DNA from 2 places in the Micromonospora sp. NPDC000121 genome. Region 2 is predicted to be linked to the other one. Evidence: riboswitches for the same ligand, from Rfam matches in the RefSeq annotation. Region 2 holds a riboswitch; the other holds the start of a gene.

Region 1 (4,364 bases), on a different contig from region 2:
CCCGGCATCCTGCTCGGTGCCGGATCGGCCGACGGCGGTTCGGTCGCCGGGGAGCAGGCGCCGAGCAGGACGAGGCCGGCCATCGCGACCCCGAGCGCCCGTGCCGGTCCTGGAACTCCACCGCGCGAGCACGGTACGGGTCGGTGCGCGGGGGTCGCCATCGCCTGATCATCGCACCGGTGTGTCGCCGAGCCTCGGACACGCGGGCCGGCGGACGCCGGCGGCGCTGTTCGAGCTGCCCCACCTGAGGGACCGGCCGGACCGGGCCACCCCGCGCGGTGCCTGTCGAGCTGAATCGTCTACGACATCACCCGTCCCCAACGTGGGCGAGGTGATCGGTGTGCGAACCCAGGCGGCGCCGAGCGGTCTGTAAGGGCGTGGCGCCTGTGAGTGAGAATCGGGGGTATGCCCACTCCGCCCGCCGTGCCGCAGCCTGAGCCGCCCGCCGAGCCGTCGCCCGTGCCACCGGCTGAGCCGTCGATGTCCCCGTCCGCGCCGTCGTCCGCGCCATCGTCTGCGCCGTCGTCCGTGCCGGCGGCTGTGCCGTCGTCCACCTCCCTGCCCGCACCGCCACCGGAGCAGCCGTCCGGGCGGGAGCCCGGGCCGAAAGCCTGGGCCGTGCTGGCCGATGAACGGCTGCCCGGGTTTCGCGGGCTTCCGCCGAGGCAGCGTGCGGTGTACGTGACCGCCGCCGCCGTCATCGTCGTGGTCGGCGTGCTGTTCGCCTACCACGCCAACTTCTTCCTGGACCGGTCGACGGCCACCGATCGGGCCCGCTCGGACAAGCAGGCCCAGAAGGCGGTCGACCGGGAGCAGCCCGCGTTCGTGTCCACCGTGACTCCCCTCGACTACGGCCAGTACCTGCCCGAGGCCTTCAGCGTGCTGCTCGACCGGCCCCTGACCGAGGGCGAGCAGGCCACCCTCACCGCCCTGAACGGCGACGCGTCGCGCGTGTGGGAGTTCCTGAAGCCGCTCGGCGGCCGGGTCGTCGAGCATGCGTCCTATGTGGCGCCGCTGGAGGACGGCAACGAGAATCGCGGCCATGCCCAGACGTTCGACCTGAACCTGAACAGCGACCGCGCTGCCGGGCTCACGATCAACAACATGACTGCCGTCAAGGACTCGTGCCGGGCACCCACCGCGCAGACCGTCGTCACCATCCCCCCGGCGGGTGCCGAGTCCCGGCAGGGCCTGCTGTGGGACCTGACCGGTGGGCCGACGGACAAACCGCGCGGCCCGTACGTCCTGGACGAGGGCGAGCCGCACGAGGGCCAGTTGTACTTCCGCCGCAACGTCGTCGAACTGGGCAACGGTCAGTCGAACATGGCGTTCCGTATCCAACCCGAGGTGTCGACCCACACGTGCGAGTGGCACATCGTCGCCTCGTACACCGACACGACCGGTTCCCACGAGCAACGCATCCCGAGCGGCACGGGCACGTTCACCACCGAGGCCATCCCGTCGCAGCCCGTGCAGTACTTCGAGCGCGTACCGGCCTCGGGGTGGGGCTGCCTCGGCGAGGTGAGTCAGCAGGGTTGCACGGCCACCGAATTCGTACGGCTACCGAGGCCACCAGCCCGCCGAGGGGGCCCGAGCTGAGGCGGCCGGTCGCAAGGTCGTCTGCTCGGTACGACCATAGGCGGGGCGTCAGCGGGAACGGGGCCTGCGCTTGCGGGTGGGGGAGTCGGGGGAGTCGGGAGAGTCCGCCGTGGTGCCGGAGTCGGCGCTGTCCCCGTCGCCCGACGCCCCGGTCACCCGGGCGTCGGTGTGGCTCAGCTCGGCCAGCGTCGTGCCCCTGAGCTGGTAGACGGCGGTGCGCCGGATGCTCAGCTCCGCCATCGGGGCGTTCGCGGGCCGAGTCAGGTAGACGACCGTCGCCCTGCCGTCGCGCACGCTGACGCTCTCCACCGGCGTACGGTCGCCGAGGTCGACCTGGGCCTGGTAGTCCGGCTCGCCCTCGACGTTGCGCCAGGCGGCGAAGGTGAAGAAGCGGCCGGTGCCGCCGCCGTCGAGCACGATCACGCCGACCGCGTCGTCCGCCCCGTCGCCGTCGAGGTCGCCCACGGCGCACGGCTGCTGCAACTCCACCGTCGTGCCGTTCCGGTCGGACCAGCGGCCGTTCACGAGGCGGATCGGGTCGGCGTACCCCCGGTAGCGGACCTTCCCGCTGCCGACCCGGGTGTCGCGCAGCTCGGCGCAGGTGAGCTGGTCGGCCGCGCGGCGGGGGGTCGGGGTCGCCTGCGTGGCCGAGGTGCCGGACGGCCGGTCGGCGGACCGGTTCCGCTTCTTCCGGCTGCCCGAGGAGCAGGCGGTGGTGAACACCAGCGCGCAGGCGAGGGAGAGCGCCACCACCGGGACGAGCTTGCGACGCATCGCGCGGTTCCTTTCCGTCAACGAGCCCGCACGGTAGCGGGTCTCCGCCAGCCCGAACGGCAGTGGGCCGCGTCACCATGTGAGCGCTCCCGCACAGGCGGGCAGCTCACAGCGTGGGATCTGTCGTCGGCCCGGGCGGCGACAGCGCTTAGACTCGGCGGAACAACTGCATACCTCATCCAGAGGGGCTGAGGGATACGGCCCGACGACGCCCCGGCAACCACCCCGCGCGCTCACCGCAGAGCGACCGGCGGGGCAGGTGCCAATTCCGTCCCCGCCGCAGAGCGCGATGCGGGGAAAGATGAGAGGAATCTCGACATGACGTCGACGCTCGCCGCCTCCGGCATCGACACCGCCGCCAGCCCCGCCCGCGCCCTGGTCTGCCGCGCCTGTTCGGCCCGCTACCCGCTCGCCGCCCAGCACGCCTGCTACGAGTGCTTCGGCCCGCTGGAGGTCGACTACGACGCCGCCGCGCTGGCGACGGTTACCCGGGAGCAGATCGAGGCCGGCCCGCAGAACATCTGGCGGTACGCGGCGCTGCTGCCCGCCGGCCAGGACCCGGCGACCCGGGTCACCCTCGACCCCGGCCTCACCCCGCTGGTCGCCGCCCCGCATCTCGCCGCCGAGCTGGGCATCACCGCTCCGCTCTGGGTCAAGGACGACAGCGCCAACCCGACCCACTCGTTCAAGGACCGGGTGGTCTCGGTGGCGCTGACCGCCGCCCGGGCGCTCGGCTTCACCCGCTACGCCTGCGCCTCCACCGGCAACCTGGCCAACTCCGTCGCCGCGCACGCCGCCCGGGCCGGGGCGCCGTCGGTGGTCTTCATCCCCGGCGACCTGGAGCAGGGCAAGGTCGTCACGACCGCGGTCTACGGCGGCGAGCTGGTCGCCGTCGACGGCTCGTACGACGACGTGAACCGGCTCTGCGGCGAGCTGGTGGAGACGGACGAGTTCGAGGACACCGCGTTCGTCAACGTCAACGTCCGCCCCTACTACGCCGAGGGGTCGAAGACGCTCGGCTACGAGGTGGCCGAGCAGCTCGGCTGGCGGATCCCGGCGCAGGTGGTCATCCCGATGGCCTCCGGGGAGCTGCTCACCAAGGTCGACAAGGCGTTCGCCGAGCTGGTCGAGATCGGGCTGGTCGAGGCGCCGGCCGGCGGCTGGAAGGTCTTCGGCGCCCAGTCGGCCGGCTGCAACCCGATCGCCGCCGCCCTGCACGCCGAGACCGACACGATCACGCCGGTCAAGCCGACGGGCATCGCCAAGTCGCTGAACATCGGCGACCCGGCCGCCGGCCTCTACGCCCTGGAGGCGGTCCGCCGCACCGGGGGCTGGATGGAGTACGTCGACGACGACGAGATCCGTGCCGGCATCCAGTTGCTGGCCCGCACCACCGGCGTGTTCGCCGAGACCGCGGGCGGGGTGACCGTGGCGGTGCTGCGCAAGCTGGTCGAGTCCGGCCGGCTCGACCCGACCGCGGAGACCGTCGTCTTCAACACCGGCGAGGGCCTCAAGACCCTCGACGCGATCGCCGCCCAGGCCGGCCCCACCCACCGCATCAGGCCCTCGCTGCGCGCCGCCCGCGACGCCGGCCTCCTCGGCTGACCTGTCCTACCCCCGCCCGCCGCGCTCGGGCGCACCCGGCCGGCCCGCTGCTGTTCGGGCGGGTCGATGGCACAACGTGCACGATCGCGGCGCGGACGGGGGAGGGGCGGCTCGCCCGGACGGGGGATCGGGTCGATCCGCCGGGTAACTGGCTTTTCGCTGTGAGTGCGGAAAACGCGCCGACAAGGACTTGACGGCAGGAACCGGACGGCGCAAGATGCTTCGTGCGGGAGGGCGTTTCGCCGGAGACTTTGAGTTCTTGCGACCCAACGCCGGAGGCGTTGTGCGAGCGTCCCTCCCGACCAACGTCCGATCGGGCCAGCGGTTTAATCGCTGGCCCGATCGTCGTTCCCGGGCCACCCTCGGAGCATGAGCATCACGATCGC
Region 2 (4,364 bases):
AGCCCAGATTGAGTCGGTAGGTCAACTGGTCCTTGCGGGACTCGTGATCGCGCGGCGTCGCGGAGACGGCGCGGCGGTAGCACTCGATCGCGCGGTCGAGTTGATCGGCGTCCAGCAGCACATTGCCGAGGTCGCACTGGGCCGAGGCCCACTCCGGGCTGCCGTGACCGTGTTTGTCCGCGACGGCCTGCAGCTCGCGCGTCATGATGTTCTCGGCGTCGCCCAGACGGCCCTCCCGCAACAGCGCGAAGGCCACCTCGACCGGGGTAAGGGGTGTCGTCACGAACCGCAAGCTTAAAGGTCAGCCTGTCGGTTCGCGTGCCGGTAGACCAGCCCTGTGGTTGCTCGTCGCCGAGCCCGGGCGGCCACCGTGGGTCCACCCAGGGGTGGAGTGAGAACCGGGTGTCGTCCACCCGTTGATCAACCCTGCGGCCGACGATCAAGCAGGTACGCCGTTCTTAACATCCATGTCAGCAACAAGCGATCGCAATCGCCCACGGTCGAGACCACTACAAGGATTCCGATTCGCGTCCGTTGTTGCGGAAGGTTGGTCCGCCTGGCAAACCGATTCCGGCGGACTCGCGAGACTCAACTCAAGGAGGATCGGCGTGCGCATTTTCCTTTCCCGCATCGCACTCGTCACCGCCATCACAGCCACCGCAACGGCAGGCCTCGCCGGACCGGCCCACGCGACCGATACGGCCACGCCCACGACCAGTACCTATTGCGCTGACCTGAAGGCGCAGTACACCAGCGACCTCAACATGTACCTCAAGTACAACATGTTGCAGTTCAGCAGCACGGATCCGGCAGCCCGCCTCCTTTACGGCAGCCTGGCGCGCCGCTACTTCACGTATTACCAGCAGAACCTCGCCTTGTACCAGGCCTACTGCTGACGCTGGCAGTGCGGCCCGACTGCGGGCTGACGTAGTTTCTCACCGCGGCGGCTCCCGGGCTTTGCCTGGGAGCCGCCACCTCGTCAGCGCGGTCCTGCACGGCGGGCAACCCGGCCCGCTCCTGCAGGCCCTCGACAACATCAAGCAGGTGTTGGTGCTCCTCGTCTAACGCACCGGCACCGCCCAGCAGGCCGTCGAAGCGTAGAGGACCTGCGAGCCGACCGCCGACTCGCTCTACGACCCCGCCGACGCCGCCTCCGCCAGCCTGATCCCGGGGTTGCTCCCTGCGTCGATGATCTCTATGCTGCCTGTCGTCACGAGTGGTCAGCGTCAAGCCTCCCGGCTTGCTGACCCGGCAACCGCGCTACCCGCGCACGGTGCCCCCGGGAGAAGACCAGGCCGACCGCGAACTGCGGCCCGGCAAGAGCGGGTGCCTCGGGGCATCGGAAAGCGAGTTCACCGTGCCATTCGAAGAGCTGGGCCTAACCTCTTTCGCGGTCTGCCTGACCTGCGGGGATCTCCGCGGTGGTGTCCCGCGCGAGCAGCGATGCGGCTGCCAGCCACGTACGCCGGAGTGGGCGCAGCAGTGGCAGGGGCAGGACATCTCCAGTGACCTCGACCTGTGCGTGTTGTGCGTCCGCGACACGGTGACCACCCGGACCCGGTGGTCGTGGCTGGGCTGCGAAACCTGCCGACACGTCTCGCAGGTCGTCGGCGAACGGTACGGCCACCGCAGCGCACTGCCACTGGGACGGCACTCACTCATGAACGGCGACGTGGTCCAGCCGCCAGCGGCCACAGCCACCGAGGTCGCCGGCTCGCTGATGGCCGCAACCCGGCGCTGGAACGCGCTGCGTGAGTGGCAACAGGCGGAGTTCGACCGTCTCGCCGCGCCACTGCGCGCCGCGGGCCCAAGCGTGCCCCTGGTCGAGTGGCAGCGGCGGTGGCCACCATCGCTCGGAGCGAGCGTCGACGCATGCGACCGCTACGGCGTCGTGCCCGTACCCGCCGACCTCAGCAGCCTGCGGCAAGCCCAGGCCAAGTTCCTAACCTCGGCGCGATGACCGCCATCCCGGCGCAGCTGCTGTTGGTGGTGTGCCCGGCATCGCCAACGGAAGCGGTGTTGGTCCTCCCTCTACCGGCGGTCCAACCCATACCCGAGAGGTCGTGTGGCTGATCAGCCTTTGCGCCGTAGCGGGTCAGCTCCTATACCACTCCCGGAGACGTGTCCCGGCGCTTCGGCTGTGTGCGCCGTAGCCGCCAGCTCCGAAGTGCTGGCGGTTACGGCGCAGTTGCTGATGTCATGCCCCTGGAGACGCAACCAGCATTGCCCTGGACACCTCGTCCATGGTCGGCAGCGCGCCTTGCGCGCCCCGGCCGCGTGTCGACAGCGCCGCCGCGACGGCCGCCCAGCGGGCGGCCTCCGCCACGGCCCGGCCCGGCCGCGCCACCAGCGCGGTCGCGAGGGCTCCGCAGAAGCAGTCGCCGGCGCCGGTCGTGTCCACGGCCTCGGTACGAAGCGCCGGAACGTGATCAACCCGGCCGTCCGGCTCCACTACGGCCGCGCCCTGCGACCCGAGCGTCACCACGACGGTCGCCGCGAGCCCGAGCTTGCCGACGGCGCTCGCCACGTCGTCCAGGCTCTCTGGCAGGGACGTGCCGGCCAGGACCGCCAACTCGGCCCGGTTGGGCACCAGCACGTCCACCCGGCGTACGAGGGCGTCGGAAAGCGGAGTTGCGGGCGCGGGATTCAGCACCAGGAGGCCCTCGGCCAGCGCTGCGGCCCGCTCCAGGGCGGGCGTGCCGACCTCGCACTGCATCAGGGTGAGCGCTGCCGTCGCGATCATGTCCCGGTGCCGGTCGACGCGGGCCGCGTCCAGTGCGCCGTTCGACCCGGGGTGCACCACGATCACGTTCTCGCCGGCGCTGTCCACCGTGATCAGCGCGGTCCCCGTGGGGACGTCATGGACGACCGTCAGCCCCGACACGTCCACGCCCCGGCCGGCGAGCCGCTGTCGCACCTGCTCACCAGCGGCGTCGGCGCCGACGCATCCGACGAAGCCGACGGGCGTACCGAGGGTGGCGATGGTCATCGCCTGGTTCGCGCCCTTACCGCCGACACCTTCCCGATACTCCCTGGCGGTCAGGGTCTCCCCCGGCCCGGGGAGCCGGTCGGTCACCACCATGCGGTCAAGGTTGGCGCTGCCCACCACCGCGATCTTCGGGCCGTTCAACGCACCGTCGCCTCTCTGTCGGTCGCCCATGCCAGGACGATCTCGCGCCACGCCGTCTCGTCGAGGCGGCTCACCACCGTCACGGCCACGTTCCCCTGCGGGGTCATGTCCGACCGGCCGTACGCGTCGACGGCCACCGTGGCGGGCGTCTCGACCGCCACCACCTCCGGGCGCGCCACGACAGCTGCGGCCACCAGGTCGTGGCAGTATCGGCTGGCCGTGCCGGACCAGTAGTGCGCCAGCAGTTGCGCGCGCACCCCTGGCCAGCCGGTGCCGCCGGCGAGCACCCGCCGGACGGCCTCCGGTGGGCAGCTCGCCAGGGTGGTCGCGTCCGTCGGCACGACCCGCACCCCGCGGCCGGGCGGCTCGGCGAACAGGTGCCGAGCGGCCCGGGGATCGCGGGCGAAGTTCGGCTCGGCTCCCCGCACCACGCCGGGCAGGGAGAACGCCCCACCCATCATGGTCAACCGGACATGCGCCGGCCAGTGGCTCACCTGCCCGGCGAGGCGCTCGGCGGTGGTCAACGGGCCGAGCACCAGGTAGTCGGTGTGCGCCGGCAGTGACCGGTCGACGAGTACGTCGCCGCCGAACTCGGCGCCGTGGGTGGGGACGAGCGGCCCGAGGCCGTACTCGCCGTGCAGCCGCGCGCCCGACGGGACCGCAACCCGCGCCGCGGGGTCGATCTCGGCGCCTCGCAGCAGCAACGGCCGCCGGGCCGGAGCGAGCGCGCGAAGCGCGTGGGTGACCGCCGCCCCGACGACATCGGCAGGCCGTGCCCCGCCGGTGGCGATGATCGCCGGTATCTCCACATCCGGCAGGCGCAGCAACCAGGCGAGTGCCACCAGGTCGTCCACGCCTCCGTCGGTGTCGACCACGATGCGCCGGGGTGTCCTGGTCATCGTCCCGGCCTCCGCCGACGACAGCGGCTCCGCGGAGGTTCAGCCATCGGTCACACCGAACCGGGAGCGGAGCCAGCCGGCGACGGCACCGATACCGGACCAGGAGGCCAGCCCGAGCATGCTCAGCAGCAGCAGCCCGACCATTGCCTGCGGGATGTTGTCGGTCTCCTGGCTCTGCGCGACCAGGTATCCGAGCCCACCCTGGGCGCCGATCAACTCGCCGATCACTGCGGCGGTGACCCCGGCCAGCGCACCGAGGCGGAGCCCGACCACAATGTGCGGCAGGGTCATCGGCAGTTCGAGCCGGAAGAACCGCCGTGGGCCGGAGAGCGCGA

The links. Region 2 has a riboswitch for S-adenosylmethionine ahead of ACFY23_RS11780 (hypothetical protein). Riboswitches for the same ligand answer to the same signal wherever they lie in the genome.
Region 1: linked by a shared signal. The riboswitch ahead of thrC (threonine synthase) and the one ahead of ACFY23_RS11780 (hypothetical protein) in region 2 are both predicted to bind S-adenosylmethionine.

What each region holds. Positions count from the first base shown of each region.
Region 1 is NZ_JBIAZP010000004.1:278,054-282,417, forward strand. It holds gene ACFY23_RS14785 (DUF4232 domain-containing protein) at 1-161, opposite strand, end outside; gene ACFY23_RS14790 (hypothetical protein) at 676-1,599, shown strand; gene ACFY23_RS14795 (hypothetical protein) at 1,648-2,373, opposite strand; SAM riboswitch class I at 2,546-2,681, shown strand; gene thrC (threonine synthase) at 2,692-3,978, shown strand; gene ACFY23_RS14805 (GNAT family N-acetyltransferase) at 4,348-4,364, shown strand, end outside.
Region 2 is NZ_JBIAZP010000003.1:261,670-266,033, reverse strand. It holds gene ACFY23_RS11795 (tetratricopeptide repeat protein) at 1-283, opposite strand, end outside; gene ACFY23_RS11790 (hypothetical protein) at 609-896, shown strand; partial or broken gene ACFY23_RS11785 (DUF6244 family protein) at 970-1,062, shown strand; SAM riboswitch class IV at 1,209-1,329, shown strand; gene ACFY23_RS11780 (hypothetical protein) at 1,358-1,960, shown strand; gene ACFY23_RS11775 (ribokinase) at 2,198-3,160, opposite strand; gene ACFY23_RS11770 (nucleoside hydrolase) at 3,127-4,029, opposite strand; gene ACFY23_RS11765 (ABC transporter permease) at 4,069-4,364, opposite strand, start outside.